3 regions of the Ferdinandcohnia sp. QZ13 genome follow, and region 3 is predicted to be linked to each of the others. Evidence: predicted binding sites of a transcription regulator. Region 3 holds the regulator's gene; each other region holds the start of a gene.
What was found. The regulator CtsR, encoded in region 3, represses protease genes until heat stress. The targets are predictions, from matches to a motif close to ATGGTCAATAAAGGTCAAACA.
Positions count from the first base shown of each region.

Region 1 (6,392 bases), on a different contig from region 3:
AAGGATAAATATGCAAAAGAGTTGGCGAAGCCAGTTGTGTATGACGTAGAAAGGCTTTCTACTTTAGGTTTATCCATCATTAATGATAAAATAATTTCATATGATAACGATGTAATCAGACATGATACAACAAAAGTAGCAAATCTTTTATATAATATGGTTTTAGAAAATAAAAACGGGTGATTGAATAAATCACCCCTCATTATAAAAAGGAGGGTGGAACCTGTGTCATTTGCATCAGAGACGAAAAAAGAACTAACAAACCTAGACATCAAAGAGTGCTGCGCAAAAGCCGAGCTTTCAGCTTTGATTCGAATGAATGGCGCACTTTCCTTCTCCAACCAAAAAATAGCGGTTGATATCCAAACGGAAAATGCTGCTATCGCGAGAAGAATTTATACATTACTGAAAAAATGCTATAATGTTGGTGTTGAGCTCCTCGTTCGTAAAAAAATGAGACTCAAGAAGAACAATGTATATATTGTTCGACTGATTGAGGAAGCAAAGGATATTTTAGAAGATTTAAAGATTTTTGAAGGTTTTTCCCTACATCAAGAAATCTCTCCTGCCCTCGTTGCAAAGAAATGCTGCAAACGCTCCTATTTACGCGGGGCTTTTTTAGCAGGGGGTTCAGTAAATAACCCTGAAACCTCCTCATATCATCTTGAGATTTTTTCATTATATAAAGAACATAATGATTCTCTTTGTGAATTAATGAACGTTTTCGATCTCAATGCCAAAACATTAGAACGAAAAAAAGGTTTTATTACGTATTTGAAGGAAGCTGAAAAAATCACAGAATTTCTCAATGTTGTTGGTGCTCACCAGGCATTGCTTCGATTTGAGGACGTACGTATTGTTCGCGACATGCGAAATTCAGTGAACCGTCTCGTGAACTGTGAAACAGCTAACTTAAATAAGACAATCGGCGCTTCCATTCGTCAAGTAGAAAATATCCGCTACATTGATGAAACAGTCGGTCTTGGCATTTTACCAGATAAGTTAAGAGAAATTGCTGAGCTCCGAGTGGCCTACCAGGATGTCACTCTAAAAGAGTTAGGTGAAATGGTAACATCCGGAAAGATTAGTAAATCTGGAATTAACCACCGTCTTCGAAAAATAGATGAAATTGCCGACAAGCTCCGTGCAGGCCAATCGATCAAATGAGTGTTTTGTTCACTTGGAAAGAAATAAAGCGCTATCATTTTGAAACCTTTTTGGTTTATTCTACGTATGAATAGAAAACTAATGAGAAAAAAACAAACAACTTAAGAATTGCACACAAATTTGAGGAGGAAGAAAAAAATGGTTGAAAGACATGTTGAGGTTGTATTAAGAACGGGATTACAAGCACGCCCTGCAGCAATGTTTGTTCAAGAAGCAAACAAATATTCTGCGGACATCTTTTTAGAAAAGGATGGGAAAAAGGTTAACGCAAAAAGCATTATGGGGCTAATGAGTTTAGCGATTGGCTCAGGTGCAACCATTACCCTAATCGCAGAAGGAAACGATGAAGAAGCTGCGGTTGAAGCTTTAACTGAATTTGTTCAAAAAGAAGCATAAAAAAATCCTCTCACGATATGATGTGAGAGGATTTTTATTTATTTACTTATTTATTGTTATCTTGTGGGTACATAACCTTGTCAATAAGACCATACTCCATTGCTCTTTCAGCAGTCATGAAGTTGTCACGGTCTGTATCTCTTTGAAGAACCTCTAATGGTTGGCCAGTACGTTCTGATAAAATTTGGTTAAGCTTTTCGCGTAAGAATAGGATACGCTTAGCTGCGATTTCAATCTCAGTTGCTTGCCCTTGTGCTCCACCAAGTGGTTGGTGAATCATAACTTCACTGTTTGGAAGCGCAAAACGCTTGCCTTTTTCACCAGCTGCAAGTAAGAAAGCACCCATTGATGCAGCCATACCGATACAAATAGTAGAAACCTTTGGCTTAATGAACTGCATTGTATCATAGATCGCCATACCAGCTGTGATTGAACCACCTGGGCTGTTGATGTATAAAGAAATATCTTTTTCAGGATCCTCAGCTGCTAAGAACAATAACTGAGACACGATTGAATTGGCAACATTATCATCAATCGCACTTCCAAGCATGATAATACGGTCTTTTAATAAACGTGAGTAGATGTCATATGCGCGCTCTCCACGGTTTGTTTGTTCAATAACTGTAGGTATTAAATTCATTTTACTTCCTCCTTCAAACAAATTAAAAGGTTTGTTATGTATTTCCATCATACAATTAAGGTCAGTAAAGGTCAAACAATTCGCTTTACTAACTTATACTATTCTACAAACGAGTATCCCATACCTCTTTAGGCAGGGAAAAAATCAAAATTTCATACGTATTCCATCATAACCGATTTGGCGAGATTTAAACATACATCTTGCAATCAAAAGCTTTCTATCCTATAATGATGAGTGCAGTTTCATCTAAAACATGCCCTCGTAGTGTAGTGGATAGCACAAGAGATTCCGGTTCTCTTATCGTGGGTTCGAATCCTGCCGAGGGCGCTACAAGAAAAATGACCAGAGAAAATCTCCTGGTCATTTTTTTATTAAATAAGGTATCCGTACCCTCAACTGTTCAATATCGTACGAAAATGGAACGACAATAGTGTAATCGTCCCCTCACCGGTTCAAAATCGAACAAAAAGGGAAAGCAAATGGCGTAATCGTTCCCTCATGGGTTCAAAATCAAACAAAAGGGGAACGCAAATGGTGTAATCGTCCCCTCACTGGTTCAAAGTCGAACAAAAAGGGAACGCAAACGACGTAATCGTCCCCTCACTTTTCTAAATTCTAAAAAGATGGAACGAATAGCGCCATCCCCCACAATCCTTTACTTTCAAATCAACCTAGTTATCCTTATACCCCAGTGTACCGTCATACACATCCTCATCAACAGGATTCACAGCCCACATCGTTTGAATCGGATCGAACTCTGATGCAAACTCTTCTTTGTTTTTATTTTTCTTTGCTTCATCAAGTGTCCCAGTGACTGGGCCTGTGTATATGATTTCATTCTTTTTCAACAGTAATCACCTCTTTAAGGTAGATTCTTTCAAAAAATGAATAAAAATGCGTGCTAAAATTTAACTTTTTCGATACGATAGAAGTAAGATAAAATAAACGATATATCATTTAGTCAAAATGTTTATTAAAATTGTGAATAAAAAAGTAAACGCTTCCATATTATTGAATCACCTCAAGGAAGGGGGAAACAATGAGTGAATATGCAAACTGGACTTTTTCAGCAGCAATCTTTAAAGCTAGTCATGACAAAGGAATTAACGCAGGCAATTACTCTTTTACAATACTCTTCTTTGGATTTGACTAAATTTCTAGAAGAGCAAACACTAGAAAATCCCCTCATTGATGTAAAACCATCAGATTTTGGACGACCAAAAAAAATGAAGGTTACAAAAGATACGTATATAAATCCAATCGACTATCTAAGTAAAAAAGAAACAACGTTATACGAGCATTTACTCACACAGATTTCTTATATGAAACTAAACAACACGAAAAAACAGACGGTCGAATATATCATCCAACTACTCGACAGTAATGGTTATTTGTATTTTCCTACAGAAGAAATAGCAAGGGATCTTAATATCGATAAGGAATCTATTGAAAATGCGATTCAAATTATTCAAAGCTTAGATCCGATAGGAGTAGGAGCAAGGTCTCTGCAGGAATGTCTTCTCCTGCAATTGCAGGTACTCCAAAATCGAAACAGGTTAGCGGAGACAATTATACAAGAACATTTTGAACGATTCGCCGAAAAGTCATGGAAGGAAATCGCTAAGGACCTAAATGTAAAGCTTTTTGATATCCAACAGGTCTTTGATTTTATTCAAACGCTAAAGCCGAGACCAGGTGCTGCCTTTCATGGTGGAGAAGCGCATTATATTGTTCCGGACATTGATATACAGGTAGAAGGCGATGTCGTCACAATGAAGATGCAAGACTCGTACCTGCCAAAGGTATCGTTGAACCTCCAGTATTATCAGCATTTTTTAGACGAAAAGGATACCAAAACAAAGTCCTATCTTCAAGAAAAAGTAGATCAATGTCAGTGGATCATGAGAAGCTTGGAGCAACGAAAAATGACCTTGCAAAATGTCATGAGTGAAATTATCAATCGCCAAATCGATTTTTTTATAAAGGGACCAGCACATTTAAAACCGCTTATTATGAGTGAAGTTGCGGATGCTCTTGAGATTCACGAATCGACAGTCAGCCGAGCGGTAAAGGACAAATTTGTGCAAACTCCTTTTGGAATTTTTGAGATGAAGTACTTCTTTAGTCGGAATATCCAAACAACGGGTGAAACGGATACGTCGTCGACGCAGGTGAAAAATGTAATGAAACAGATGATTGAAGAGGAGAATAAACAAAAGCCTTTGTCAGACCAAGAAATTGTCAGTATACTTGAGAAGGAGCATGGTATTCTTGTATCGAGACGAACAATCGCAAAATACCGTGACCAATTAAACATACCTTCTTCGACAAAACGAAAACGGTATAGCAAGTAGATTGGAAGTGTAAGAAGTTGAATCGCATTCAGGTAACCATGTATTCAAAGGAAAATTGCTCTCTTTGTAGCAAAGCAAAAATCGTGATTGAGGAATTAAGCAAGGATTACCCTTTAGATCTTCAAGAAATTGATATTTATAAAGATGACCAACTTTTGGAAAAGTATCAAATCATGATTCCGGTAATCGAAATCGATGGAAATGAAGTAGAATATGGGATCATTCATAAAGAAACAATCCAAGAGTACTTGGATCATTTATTGAAAAAATAAAGTTTATCACGACTGCCTAAAAAATAGGCAGTTTATTTATTGCTTTCTTTTAAAAGTATTGTTACTATAATCATGTAGCACGACGATATTTAATTTTACTGATGTGTTTTTTTTTACTGTAAGCGGGACATAATATGTCTCACCGGGACAAAAAGAGTCCCTTATGGTAAAAAAGGGGAAATGAAAAAATGAGTTCAATCATTGAGGTACAACAAAAATTATTACCCGATTTACTCGAGGTTATGCAAAAGCGCCATGAGATCCTCAAATACATACGACTTATGCAGCCGATAGGAAGAAGGAATCTTTCAACGAGTCTTGGTCATAGTGAACGTGTCCTCCGCGGAGAAGTTGAGTTTTTAAAAAAACAAAATCTCGTGGACTTTAGCACGGCTGGTATGAGCTTGACAAAAGAGGGCGCGGAGCTTTTAAAAGACCTTGAGGATGTTATGAAGGAAGTTTTAGGCTTAAGAGTTTTAGAATCGAAACTTAAGGAGAAGTTAAATATAAAAGAAGTGATTGTCGTCCCAGGCGACAGTGACACGACTCCTTGGGTGAAGAAAGAAATGGGAAGAGCTTGCGTTTCAAGAATAAAACAAAGGCTTTTTGGAGAAAATATCGTCGCAGTTACTGGTGGTACGACCCTTGCTGAGGTGGCAGAAATGATGACCCCGGATTCGAAAGGGAGAAGCATTTTATTCGTACCAGCAAGAGGTGGTTTAGGAGAACGAGTAGAAAATCAAGCAAATACAATTTGCGCAAAAATGGCTGAAAAAGCCTCGGGTGATTATCGACTCCTTCATGTACCTGATGTTGTGAGCAATGAAGCGTACCATTCATTTGTGGCAGAACCATCCATTCGAGATGTCTTGAGTTTGATAAAGTCATCAAGTATGGTTGTCCACGGAATAGGAGACGCTATTACAATGGCAGAGCGTCGCAAGACAGATAAAGAGGATTTGAAAAAAATCATTGAATCTCATGCGGTCGCAGAAGCTTTTGGCTATTATTTTGACGAAGATGGGAATGTTGTCCATCGCGTCCAAACGATTGGAATCCAGCTAAAAGATCTTCCCGCAATCCATGATGTGATTGCAGTAGCTGGAGGAGCTTCGAAGGCAATCGCCATCCAAGCTTACTTAAAGCAAGCCCCGGGAACTCTGTTAATTACAGACGAAGGTGCTGCGAAAGAGTTAATAAAGGGGTAACACCCTTTTCATAATTAACTTTATTCAGTGAAGTTCTACTGAATAAAGTTAAAGCCTCCGGCGGATGCCACAGATTTTCAAAGTTTCGAGCATGCTCGAAAAAATCTGGGCCCAAATACGCCAAGGCGCATTTGATTTTTTAGGTTTCACATACAAAAGGAGGAAATCAAAATGGCAGTAAAAGTTGGTATTAATGGTTTTGGACGTATTGGTCGTAACGTATTACGTGCGGCTCTTAAAAATCCTAATGTAGAAGTAGTAGCAGTAAACGATTTAACAGATGCAAACATGTTAGCTCATCTATTAAAGTATGACTCTGTTCATGGTGTTCTTGATGCAGAAGTATCTGTTAATG
Region 1 is NZ_JAVIVW010000015.1:1,057,879-1,064,270, reverse strand. It holds gene mgfK (gluconeogenesis morphogenetic factor MgfK) at 1-183, shown strand, start outside; gene whiA (DNA-binding protein WhiA) at 226-1,167, shown strand; gene RGU12_RS19045 (HPr family phosphocarrier protein) at 1,306-1,563, shown strand; gene clpP (ATP-dependent Clp endopeptidase proteolytic subunit ClpP) at 1,610-2,203, opposite strand; tRNA gene RGU12_RS19035 (tRNA-Arg) at 2,459-2,530, shown strand; gene RGU12_RS19030 (hypothetical protein) at 2,875-3,051, opposite strand; gene rpoN (RNA polymerase factor sigma-54) at 3,253-4,557, shown strand; gene RGU12_RS19020 (glutaredoxin family protein) at 4,584-4,829, shown strand; gene RGU12_RS19015 (sugar-binding transcriptional regulator) at 5,018-6,037, shown strand; gene gap (type I glyceraldehyde-3-phosphate dehydrogenase) at 6,209-6,392, shown strand, end outside.
Region 1: the regulator CtsR is predicted to act here: its motif matches at 2,261-2,281, upstream of clpP (ATP-dependent Clp endopeptidase proteolytic subunit ClpP).

Region 2 (6,392 bases), on a different contig from region 3:
AAATGGCTTTTTTCAACCCTTAAATACTGCAAGGTCAAAGAAAAATGACTTAGAACTGACATTGCTAACCTATATCAAATTAAATAAATCGATAAACGAAACAGCTAAAAGTCTCCACATTCATATCAATACGTTATATCAACGCCTAAAAAAAATCGAGGAAATTCTTCATTTAAGTTTTAATGATCCAAAAGACTTTCTGAAAATCCAGTTAGCCTGTCACTTAAAAGAATCATTTGCTTACTCTGATGAGGTTCATTAATGAAAAGTAAAATAAAGAGGTTACCTTAAACCTCTTTATTTTTTCGGTAGGTGTTTCATTGGCCTTGCCAATAGAACTAATAAAATCAAACTCATATACCCAAACAATGGATATAAAAAAGAGATTAATGCGCCGTAGCCTAACTGGCTTAGACAATAGGCGATGGACAAAATACCGAATACAATTAGGATTGACGGGAGTTTGATGACATTTTTCAATTGACGCTCAAGCCCAAATAAATTCCCAATCACTGAAGTAAAGATTTCTCCATAAATCACAAGGATGTACAGCCAGGAGAAAGCAGCCATGAAGTTTTTCATCACCTCAGCCATTGGAATTTCAAAGGTATGTATATTTGGGAGTGACGACAAGGATATATGACTTGTTAATAAAATCAGACATAATGCACCTCCACCTAGCAATCCACCCCATCTTAATGTATTTTCATGTTTAATTTCTTTTGCAAGTGGAACCAAAACTGGCATCGCCATGGTTAGATTAAATGCAGCATATAAAAATGGCGAAATCATCCATTTATAACTTGGTGACTCTAACTCAGGTTTGCTAAATAAACTTGTTACATCCGTAGAAATGACTTCTACTGCTAAAACAACACTGAAGAAAATCATAATTGGTACCACAAACATGTTCACACCAAATAACCCTTTGACCCCATATATCAAAACAAATATGGAAAGCGCACTCGTCACAAAAATTCCAAGTTGAAAGGACAAACCTAATTGTTCGTAAAAGACTGCACCTGCTCCCGAAAGCATGACCGAAGTAACCCCTATCAGTACAAGAAGCATCAATCCGTTCACAAAAAATCCTGTTTTTCTTCCAAACAAATATTCATTAAATTCTTTATACGAAACAGCTTGAATTCGGTTTGCGATGATCATGATTCGAGTTCCTAACCATATAAATAAGAAACCACTTATTCCAATTCCGAATAAACCGTATAGACCATATTGGGTAAAAAATTCTACAATTTCCCGACCTGTTGCAAATCCTGCTCCTACGATTGTTCCAACATAAACAGCACCAATTTGAAATGCTGCCCCCCAATTCCCTCGCACAAATAGCCACCTCATTAATTATCTGTATTAATTCATGTATATGTACAAGTTCTTAAATTAAGACGAGCTATTCCTTCGTTGTCCGTGGCAAAAATTTCTAGTGCTTTTTACTTGAAAGTCAAAGATAGTCAAAGTATAATGTAGACATAAGGTCAAAGATGGTCAAACATCACGAACGACCTATTTTTGGGCCCATATGATATGGGTCACAAAGACGTTGCCACAGGATGTGGCGGCTTTAGTTTTTGGTCTTTAATTGGTCAAAGATAGTCAAAATTCAAGGAGGTAGTTGTTTATGATTTGTCAAGCATGTAATAAAAATGAAGCTACTATTCAGTTACACGTACAAGTGAACAATGACAAGCGACAAATTCAACTTTGCAGTGAGTGTTATGCGAAAGAGAAGAACAACATGAAAATACCTTCAGGAATGTACGGTTTCCCTAATTTTACATTTGATGATCTATTTAAAGGTAATGCCTTCGGTCAACAAATGGGAATGAATCAACAACAAACACAACCTAAACACGGAGGAAATGGCGGAGGTCTACTCGACCATTTTGGTCGAAACCTAACTCAAATGGCAAAGGCTGGACTTATTGATCCAGTAATAGGCCGTGACGAGGAAATCCAACGTGTCATTGAAATCTTAAACCGCCGTAATAAAAACAACCCTGTTCTAATTGGGGAACCAGGGGTAGGTAAAACTGCAATTGCAGAAGGATTAGCCCTACAAATTTCTGAAGGAAAAGCGCCAAGTAAGCTTTCAAATAAACAGGTTTATTTACTAGATGTCGCATCACTCGTTGCCAACACTGGTATTCGTGGTCAATTCGAAGAAAGAATGAAGCAACTCATTGCTGAGCTTCAAAAACGTAAAAATATTATCTTATTTATTGATGAAATTCACCTTTTAGTAGGTGCAGGATCTGCTGAAGGTTCAATGGATGCTGGTAATATTTTAAAACCAGCACTTGCACGTGGCGAGCTTCAAGTTGTCGGTGCCACAACATTAAAAGAATACCGACAAATTGAAAAAGATGCTGCACTAGAACGTCGTTTCCAACCTGTAACAGTGGATGAACCTACAGTTGACGAAGCGATTCAGATTCTTGAAGGTATTAAAGGAAAATATGAAGACTTCCATGGTGTAAGGTATACAGAAGAAGCGATTCGTGCCTGTGTAACATTATCACATCGTTACATTCAAGACCGCTTCTTACCAGATAAAGCAATTGACTTGCTTGATGAAGCTGGTTCAAAAATGAATTTAGCATCTGGAGCCACAAATCCAAAGGATATCGAAGCAGAGCTTGCAAAGATCGCAGCTGAAAAAGAAAAAGCTGCTGGGGAAGAAAACTACGAATTAGCAGCAAAACTAAGACATCAAGAAATTCTGCTAGAAAAACAATTAAATAATCCGGAAAATAAAGAAGAGTATGTGGTTGATGTAACGAATATCCAACAAATTGTCGAGAAGAAAACGGGTATCCCTGTTGGTAAGCTTCAAGAAAATGAACAACAAAAAATGAAACATCTTGCTGATAACCTTGCGAAAAAAGTAATCGGTCAAGAAGAAGCCGTTACAAAGGTTGCAAAAGCCGTTCGTCGTAGCCGTGCTGGCTTGAAGGCTAAAAATCGACCAATCGGTTCCTTCCTGTTTGTCGGGCCTACAGGTGTAGGTAAAACTGAATTAACAAAAACACTTGCTGAAGAACTATTTGGTTCGAAGGATGCCATGATCCGACTCGACATGAGTGAGTACATGGAGAAACACTCTGTCTCTAAAATCATCGGTTCACCTCCTGGATATGTCGGCCATGAGGAAGCAGGACAGCTTACTGAAAAAGTTCGTCGCAACCCTTATAGCATCATCCTTTTAGATGAAATTGAAAAGGCACATCCAGATGTTCAGCATATGTTCCTTCAAATTTTGGAGGATGGTCGTTTAACAGATAGCCAAGGACGCACTGTAAGCTTCAAAGATACTGTAATTATCATGACAAGTAACGCAGGAAGTGGCGGACCTAAGAAAATCACGGTTGGCTTTGAAAAAGCTGATACAGATGTTTATAAGGAAACATCTATCCTTGATTCACTCGGTTCCTTCTTCAAGCCAGAATTCTTGAACAGATTTGATGCCATCATTGAATTCAAACAGCTTGAAAAAGAACACTTACTACAAATTGTTGACCTTATGTTACATGAGCTTGAAGCAACTCTTGAAGAACAAGATGTAACCATCACGGTTGACGATGCTGCAAAACAAAAATTAGCTGAGCTAGGATACCACCCAGCATTTGGTGCACGTCCATTACGTCGTGTCATCCAAGAACAGCTTGAAGACCAAATCACTGATGTACTTTTAGAAAATGAAAACCAAACAAGCTTGAACGTAACAGTCGAAGAAAATAAAATTGTAGTAAAATAATCCACCCATAAAAAATGCAGAGCCACGTTTGAGCTCTGCATTTTTTTATATTGATTTTGTCTCCAATTCATTCACCTTTATCGGTGACTTACGATTTGAAAACATACTATGCAATACCATTCCACCCGCAATCATCAATAATCCAACAAAAGAATACATAGTGGGAAGAGGTGCACTTAATAATAGAACCTCACCAAAGATCACAAAAATAATCTGGGCTGACTGGGTGGCTTCAACCGCAGCAAGCTTACTTTGATCGTGCTTGACAAGCTCAGTTGCAAAAAAGAATAGCACGGTTGCGATAATCCCAGAGGAAATCCCTACGATAAATGATTGAAATACCTGGTCTTTACTTGGAAGCCCAGCAGTCGCAACACCAAAACCAGCAATAATGATCCAAAATGGAGTCGATGCAAGCGTCATTCCAAGGACACGTTGAAAGGTGTCAAAATCATTTTTACAATGCTCCATCATTTTTCGATTACCTAATGGATATGCAAAAGCAGCCACTACTACGGGAAGAATTCCGATTAGGAGCATTTCTTTTCTAATTCCTCCATCTGCTTCCTGAAGCTGAATCAAGACAATTCCAATAAAAATAAAACTAGAAAAAATAAGTCCTTTGACCGGGATATGTTCACGGACTTTTTGTATCCCCTTGTCCGTTTCCACTGTTTTATAGAAAAAAGGAACAACAAGGAGACCAGCGATAATGACAAATTGCCATGTTCCTGCAACCAACCAACCTGGACCAGAAGCAGCCGCAAAAGTAAGCGGTGCATAAAACAACCCAAATCCAACTGTACTCCACAGTATCCATTTGACTGGATTCTTTTTTAACTCATAAAGAAGTTCCTTCAGATTACCTCTAAGAAGAACGATCCCAATTAAAAAGGGTATCATAAAAAAATACCGCAATGAAGAACTCCACAGCCAGCTTCCACCTGAAAGCTCCATTGAACGGTTTAGAATAAACGTTACCGCAAAAAATAGTGACGAGATGATTCCAATTAGAATAGCTTTCAAAATCCATACTCCCCCCTAGACCTTAAAACAATAAACATCTTCATCAACAAAACCTTTGATGATTTCTCCTGTTTTCGTAAATCCCGCTTTCGTATATACATGGATAGCTGCTTGGTTTGTAGGAATAACTGATAAGTAAATCTCATCACAATAGGGCAGTGTATGAATCATTTCAGAAATAATTTCCTTCACAGCGGCGGTTCCATACCCTTTTCCTTGATATTTATAATCAATCATAATCCTGCAAAGTTCAAAACGATTTCGTTCATTTTCAAGACCAAACATGGTGAATCCAATTAACTGTGTTCCATCATATATGGCTTTCGTTACCCAATCTGGCTGTACTTTTGCTTGTGCTAATGAAAAGACATTCGAGGCAACCCATTTTTCGAATAAAGCAAACTCTTTATCTTCTGATTTCAACCGAATGACATCGAGCAAATTTTCCATCGTGACATCGCGTAGAATGATTTTTTTCATTTACCTCCCCCATTTTACAATTGGTTTGGTACCACGACTAGTAAAAATATTCTAATAATTCATTTTACCATAAAGACTTGCTCTGCTTTTACTTTAAATCCTGCGTTTTCTAATAATTCACGTAAAATTTTATTCGATACCGACACATTCGCTGCAGTTCTTGCTACATTAAGATTCGTTTGACCAAATACCCTTTGTAAAAGCTCCCTCACAATGTCTTCTTTTTTATCCTGCGAAGGCTCGGTCTCACATTGCAATAGAATAATGGATTGAAGCTTTCCCTCCTCATTAAATAACCTTTTAAAAATGGCATATCCAATAACCGTATCGTTCTCATCCAGTGCTAGCAGTGATTCTCCGTCACGTGCATTATTCCACTGCGTTTGCCACGGAACCATCGCCTTATAAAAGGGAACTTGTGAAGCGTCAATTGGAATTCCTTTTTTAAAGGTAAATTGGTTGTTTTCGGATAGAAATGCATCGCCCGATAATTCACCTGTATGCTGTAAATGAATTAATCCATCGACAATGTTATAGCCGACTTTTTCATATAATGTGATGGCTTTATCATTTCCCTTAACTGCTTCTAGCGTGGAAACTTCAACACCTTCAGTTTCATAGAGTGCTAGTGTTGCTTCCATTAGCTTCTTGCCAACACCCTTCCCTCGGTATTCAGGATCAACACCTGTTCCACCATTCCACGAAACTTTTTTACCGTTAATAAAGCGAATCCCGTTTAAAATAAGTCCTACAGGTCGCTCCCCGTCATAGGCAATAACCGAAAGCGTTGGAGAAAGCCCTTCCAAAATCATCCGTCTTGTAAAAAGATCAACCGTTGTTGTCATATCAAAATAGTAACCTTCAAATCCTTTATTCCATGCTACTACTGCATCCTCAAGTGTACATTCAGATAGTCTTTTTATAGTAATCATTGTTTATCCCCTCTTCTTTAAGAAGTCATTTAGTCGATTTATTTAATCATATTTTAAGAATGCCTACAAGTAAATTTTGGAAAATTTCTAAGAATTATTTAAAGACATTCATACTATCTATAGACCTTTTAAGGATTTTCCCAATAACCACCACATAAACTGAGTTTTGAGATGTCTTATTC
Region 2 is NZ_JAVIVW010000001.1:1,022,842-1,029,233, forward strand. It holds gene RGU12_RS04955 (helix-turn-helix domain-containing protein) at 1-262, shown strand, start outside; gene RGU12_RS04960 (YkvI family membrane protein) at 298-1,341, opposite strand; gene RGU12_RS04965 (ATP-dependent Clp protease ATP-binding subunit) at 1,637-3,772, shown strand; gene RGU12_RS04970 (DMT family transporter) at 3,818-4,798, opposite strand; gene RGU12_RS04975 (GNAT family N-acetyltransferase) at 4,814-5,278, opposite strand; gene RGU12_RS04980 (GNAT family N-acetyltransferase) at 5,338-6,210, opposite strand.
Region 2: the regulator CtsR is predicted to act here: its motif matches at 1,490-1,510, upstream of RGU12_RS04965 (ATP-dependent Clp protease ATP-binding subunit).

Region 3 (6,392 bases):
TATACGAATTGATAACCATATACCAATATACGTCATCTTTTATAAAATATCTCCTCATATATCAGTGTTAAATTTTACATTTCAAAAATGATCTATATTTTTAAATGCATGGTTTATGATAAAAAATGTCTAAGGTCCTATGGCTGAAATACTATTCTAAAAAAGGTAATTTGGATAATCATAATCGTTTTGAACGATTCGTATAATGATAAAACACTACCTTTTTTCTGTTTAGATTAAAGGGGATTTTAAATTTTCTATCGAATAAGTAATTTACAGGTCTATGTCTATAGAACAGGGGGGATGTGACATGGCACAATTTTTTGCATCGTTCCAAACTCATGAATTTTTTACGATGTCGCTTCGCATTTTTATGGCCGCGTTATTATGCGGGTTAGTTGGATTGGAGAGAGAGGTACATAAACATCCTGCTGGTTTCCGTACACATTTACTGGTTGGAGTTGGTTCTTGTTTAATGATGCTGATGTCTATCTATGGGTTTCAGCCTTATTTAGAAATGAGTACAAATGTCCGTTTTGACCCGGCGCGAATCCCTTCATATGTAATTAGTGGTATTGGCTTTTTGGGTGCGGGTACTATTTTAGTAAGGGATGCTACGGTTCGAGGGCTAACTACTGCAGCGTCAATTTGGGTTGTTGCGGGCTTAGGGTTAATAATTGGATTAGGGATGTATGCTCCTGCCATATTAACAACAATTGTTGTATTATTAAGCTTAATTTTTCTAAACCGATTTGAAGAGTTCTTTTTTAAATCGAGAAAACGAAAAGTCGTTCATATCATTATTCATGAGAATATATCCTCATCTTCATCCATTTTAAAATTATTTAAAGATAATGGTTTTAGGGTGAAAGATTTTAATATTAAGTATTCAAAGGATAAGCTAGAAAACAATTGTCAATACACAATTGATGTGGAAGTGGCAAGTAAAAATGAACGTTTACGCTTATATGAAGAAATGTCTAAGCGGGAAATGGTACAAAAAATTTTTTAATTTGGTGTTTAGAGATGTACCGGGTTTGGAAAGTATAGGATAGTAAAGCCATTTAAATGTAAATGATTGCCTTTTTCTACTTTCAATTTCACATGCGAAACAGTTGAAAAATTAGTGCAGTCATTTTATATTATAGTTATAGTCAAATATAGTCAAAGTCAAGGTGAGGTGTGGTCATAATGAGGAATATATCTGATATCATTGAACAATATCTAAAAAGTGTTCTTGATACAAGTGATCGAGCTATAGTTGAAATTAAAAGAAGTGAGATTGCCGATAAATTTGAATGTGTCCCATCTCAAATTAATTATGTGATAAATACAAGGTTTACGTTAGAGAGAGGCTATTTGGTGGAAAGTAAAAGAGGTGGCGGAGGCTACATTCGGATTATGAGGGTGAAAACGAATGACGATTCTCAACTGATTAAGCAGCTTGTACGCCTTATCGATAAACGGATCTCTCAAACAAGTGCTGAGGATGTCATTTTGCGTTTGATTGAGGAGGAAGTGATCTCGAAAAGAGAGGCGAAGATCATGTTAAGTGTGATTGACCGCTCTGTCTTGTTTATTGAGCTTCCACATCGGGATGAACTAAGAGCAAGAATGTTAAAGGCCATGCTTACATCCCTTATGTATAGATAAAAGGTTATAGGAAGGTGTTATCATGATATGCCAAGAATGTAATCAACGCCCTGCGACATTTCATTTTACAAAGGTGATTAATGGTGAAAAGACAGAGGTTCATATTTGTGAACATTGTGCTCAAGAAAAAAGTGAGATGTTCATGTTTCCAGGCACATCTGGCTTTTCAATAGATAACTTATTAGCAGGACTTCTTCAGTTTGAGCCACTTACAGGTTCACAGCAACATGCATTTCAAAAAAATGAAGTTTTACAATGCGAGAACTGTAAAATGACTTTTCAACAATTTGCAAAGGTAGGTCGGTTTGGCTGTTCGCAATGCTATCCAACCTTTGAAAAACAACTCACCCCAATTTTAAAACGTCTGCATAGTGGCAATACACATCATACAGGGAAAATTCCAAAACGAATCGGAGGCTCATTCCATATTCGGAAAGAGATTGAACACCTTAAGCAAAAGATGCAGGAGTATATATCTTCCGAGGAATTTGAAAAAGCTGCAGATGTTCGTGACCACGTAAGAGAACTAGAAAAGAAACTGAGTGGTTACAAAGAAGGGGAGGTTTAATCAATGTCACTTGAGCATTTTATCAATCAAGCTCTGAGTGCTTGGATGAGTCAAGAAGGTCCTGATTCAGATATTGTCTTAAGTTCACGGATTAGACTTGCTCGAAATCTGAAAAATGTACCTTTCTCAACGGTATATTCAAATGAAGAAGCTGCGCAAATAGTCGATGTCTTTCAAAAAGGCTTTGCTGGAAAGAGTTTTCCCTCAATTGGAGAATTTGAATTATTAAAAATGATGGAGCTTCAGCCGAATGAAAAAAGGGTCCTGGTTGAAAAGCATTTGATAAGTCCACATTTAGCCGAAAACTCTCAGTTAGGAGCTTGTCTTTTATCTGAAAATGAAGAAATTAGCATCATGATTAATGAAGAGGACCATATCCGAATACAATGTTTATTCCCAGGGTTGCAATTATCAGAGGCTTTGCAGGTTGCAAATAACCTCGATGATTGGATAGAGGAACATGTTGATTATGCATTTGATGAAACTAGAGGCTATTTAACAAGTTGCCCAACAAATGTAGGAACAGGACTAAGAGCGTCTGTGATGATGCATCTTCCAGCACTCATCCTTACACATCAAATGAGTCGTATTATTCCAGCAATCAATCAACTCGGTCTAGTTGTAAGAGGAATTTATGGTGAAGGCAGCGAGGCGTTAGGGAATATTTTTCAAATATCCAACCAAATTACGCTTGGAAAGACGGAAGAAGATATTGTAGAAGACTTAAAGAGTGTAGTTGCACAGCTAATTGCACAAGAGCGCTCTGCTCGAGAAGCACTTGTGAAGACTTCCAACATACAATTAGAGGACCGTGTATTTCGTTCCTATGGGGTTTTAGCTAATAGTAGGATCATTGAATCGAAAGAAGCAGCTAAGTGTTTGTCAGATGTTCGATTGGGTATTGATCTTGGCTATATAAAAGATATATCAAGAACCATTCTTAATGAACTCATGATTTTAACTCAACCTGGATTCTTGCAGGTCTATGCCGGTGGGGCATTAAGGCCAAATGAAAGGGACGTCAGAAGGGCGTCTATCATTCGAGAAAGATTAAAACTAGAAAATAATAAGACTACTGACATGGAGGGTGATGGGTTATGATGTTTGGCAGATTTACTGAGCGTGCACAAAAGGTGTTAGCGTTAGCTCAAGAGGAAGCTGTGCGATTGGGACATAACAATATTGGAACTGAGCATGTATTATTAGGTCTTATACGTGAAGGCGAAGGAATTGCCGCAAAGGCGTTGCTTGCACTTGGATTAGGACCTGAAAAAATACAAAAAGAAGTAGAAGCCCTAATTGGCCGTGGTCAGGAAGGTTCACAGACCATCCATTACACACCACGTGCGAAAAAGGTAATTGAGTTATCAATGGATGAGGCTCGTAAGCTTGGCCACTCCTATGTAGGAACAGAGCACATCCTACTTGGATTAATTCGTGAAGGCGAGGGTGTCGCTGCAAGAGTATTAAACAATCTTGGAGTGAGTCTCAATAAAGCTCGCCAACAGGTTTTACAATTATTGGGAAGCAATGAGTCATCATCAGGGCATCATGGCGGTGGATCTGCTAATGCAAATACACCAACCCTAGACAGTTTAGCTCGTGATCTTACGGCGATTGCAAGAGAAGGAAGCCTTGATCCCGTGATTGGGCGTAGTAAAGAGATTCAACGTGTGATTGAAGTACTTAGCCGTCGTACAAAAAATAACCCTGTTTTAATAGGGGAGCCTGGTGTAGGTAAAACGGCTATTGCCGAAGGGTTAGCCCAGCAAATTATAAACAATGAGGTTCCAGAAACGCTTCGCGATAAGCGTGTAATGACACTTGATATGGGTACTGTAGTTGCAGGTACAAAATACCGTGGAGAATTTGAAGACCGCTTGAAAAAGGTAATGGATGAAATTCGCCAAGCAGGAAATATTATTCTGTTTATTGATGAACTTCATACGTTAATCGGTGCTGGCGGTGCGGAAGGTGCGATTGATGCGTCGAATATTTTAAAACCATCTCTTGCTCGCGGTGAGCTACAATGTATCGGTGCAACGACATTAGATGAATATAGAAAATACATTGAAAAAGATGCTGCTCTTGAGCGTCGCTTCCAACCAATCCAGGTGGATGAACCATCTGTAGAGGAGTCCATTTTAATTTTAAAAGGATTGCGTGACCGTTATGAGGCACATCATAGAGTATCCATCTCGGATGAATCAATCATTCAAGCGGTTAAGCTTTCTGATCGTTATATTTCAGATCGCTTTTTACCAGATAAGGCTATTGACTTGATTGATGAGGCTGGTTCAAAGGTTCGTCTTCGTTCGTACACAGCTCCGCCAAATCTAAAGGAGCTTGAACTAAAGCTGGAAGAGGTGCGTAAGGAAAAAGATGCAGCAGTTCAAAGTCAGGAGTTTGAAAAAGCTGCTTCATTACGCGACTCAGAACAACGCCTTCGTGAACAGTTAGAAGAAACGAAGAAAAACTGGAAAGAAAAACAGGGTCAAGAGAATTCTGAGGTAACAGTGGATGATATTGCAATGGTTGTATCAAGCTGGACTGGGGTTCCTGTATCAAAACTAGCTCAGACAGAAGCCGATAAATTACTAAATATGGAGGAAATCCTTCATTCACGTGTGATTGGTCAAGAAGAGGCTGTAAAGGCAGTATCTAAGGCTGTAAGGCGTTCACGTGCTGGATTAAAGGATCCGAAGCGCCCAACAGGTTCATTCATATTCCTAGGACCAACAGGGGTTGGAAAAACAGAATTAGCGCGTGCCTTAGCTGAATCCATTTTTGGTGATGAAGATGCAATGATTCGTGTAGATATGTCTGAGTACATGGAGAAGCACTCAACTTCAAGATTGGTAGGCTCACCTCCAGGATATGTAGGCTATGAAGAAGGAGGCCAATTAACAGAAAAGGTTCGCCGTAAGCCGTATTCTGTTATCCTCTTAGATGAAATTGAAAAAGCACACCCAGATGTGTTCAATATTTTACTTCAAGTCCTAGAGGATGGTCGTTTGACAGACTCTAAGGGCCGTACGGTTGATTTTAGAAATACGATTTTAATTATGACATCAAACGTTGGAGCTAGCACACTAAAACGTAATAAATATGTTGGCTTTGCGCTTGATGATGAGAAGCAAGATTATCGAAACATGAAGGATAAGGTAATGGAAGAGTTAAAAAAAGCATTCCGTCCGGAGTTCCTTAACCGTATTGATGAAACGATTGTCTTCCACTCACTAGAGAAGAAGCATTTAAGGGAAATTGTTACCCTAATGGCAGATCAGTTAACAAAACGCCTGCAGGAGCAAGAGTTTGAGCTTGAATTAACAGAAGCGGCTAAAGACCGAATTGCAGAAGAGGGATATGATCCAGAATACGGAGCACGCCCATTACGCCGTGCTATTCAAAAACAAATAGAAGACCGTTTGTCTGAAGAACTATTACGCGGTAATATAGAAAAAGGAAAGAAAATTGTAATGGACTATGTTAACGAAGAATTCGTAATCCAAACGAAAGAAACCGAAGAAACAAAAGAAACAGTGAAATAAAAAGACGTAAATGTAAAAGAGGTGTACATCAAGAATTGATTCATGTATACCTCTTTTTTTAGAAAATATCTAGCTCAAGGTGCCATCGGCTCGAGTTCATAAGCTAATCGTCCCTGTCAGCGATTATCTTGTGCTTGTCTCCTAAAGCTGAACTCCTTGCGCTTTTCTAATAAAGAAAGGATTAATGACGATGGCAAAAACAAAGACGAAGTTCACCTGTCAGTCCTGTGGCTATGAATCACCAAAATGGATGGGGAAATGCCCCGGATGTGGAGAATGGAATTCATTAGTCGAGGAAACCCTACATAAACCAGCTAGAAAAGGTGCTTTTGCTCATTCAAGCCCTACTGTTCAGCGCAAGCCTTCACCTATCACTTCAATCGAGTCAGAAAATGAACCTAGAATGTATACGACAAACAAGGAATTTAATCGAGTACTTGGCGGCGGAATCGTCCGTGGTTCACTTGTTTTAATTGGGGGTGACCCGGGTATAGGGAAGTCAACCTTGCTACTACAAGTATCCTCTCAAATAGCCAAACAAAGCAAAGTTTTATATATTTCCGGAGAAGAATCGGTCAAACAAACAAAGTTAAGATCTGACCGTCTAGGTGTTTCCTCCG
Region 3 is NZ_JAVIVW010000002.1:291,133-297,524, reverse strand. It holds gene RGU12_RS13200 (MgtC/SapB family protein) at 311-1,012, shown strand; gene RGU12_RS13195 (CtsR family transcriptional regulator) at 1,192-1,653, shown strand; gene mcsA (protein-arginine kinase activator protein McsA) at 1,676-2,221, shown strand; gene mcsB (protein-arginine kinase McsB) at 2,225-3,322, shown strand; gene clpC (ATP-dependent protease ATP-binding subunit ClpC) at 3,319-5,772, shown strand; gene radA (DNA repair protein RadA) at 5,963-6,392, shown strand, end outside.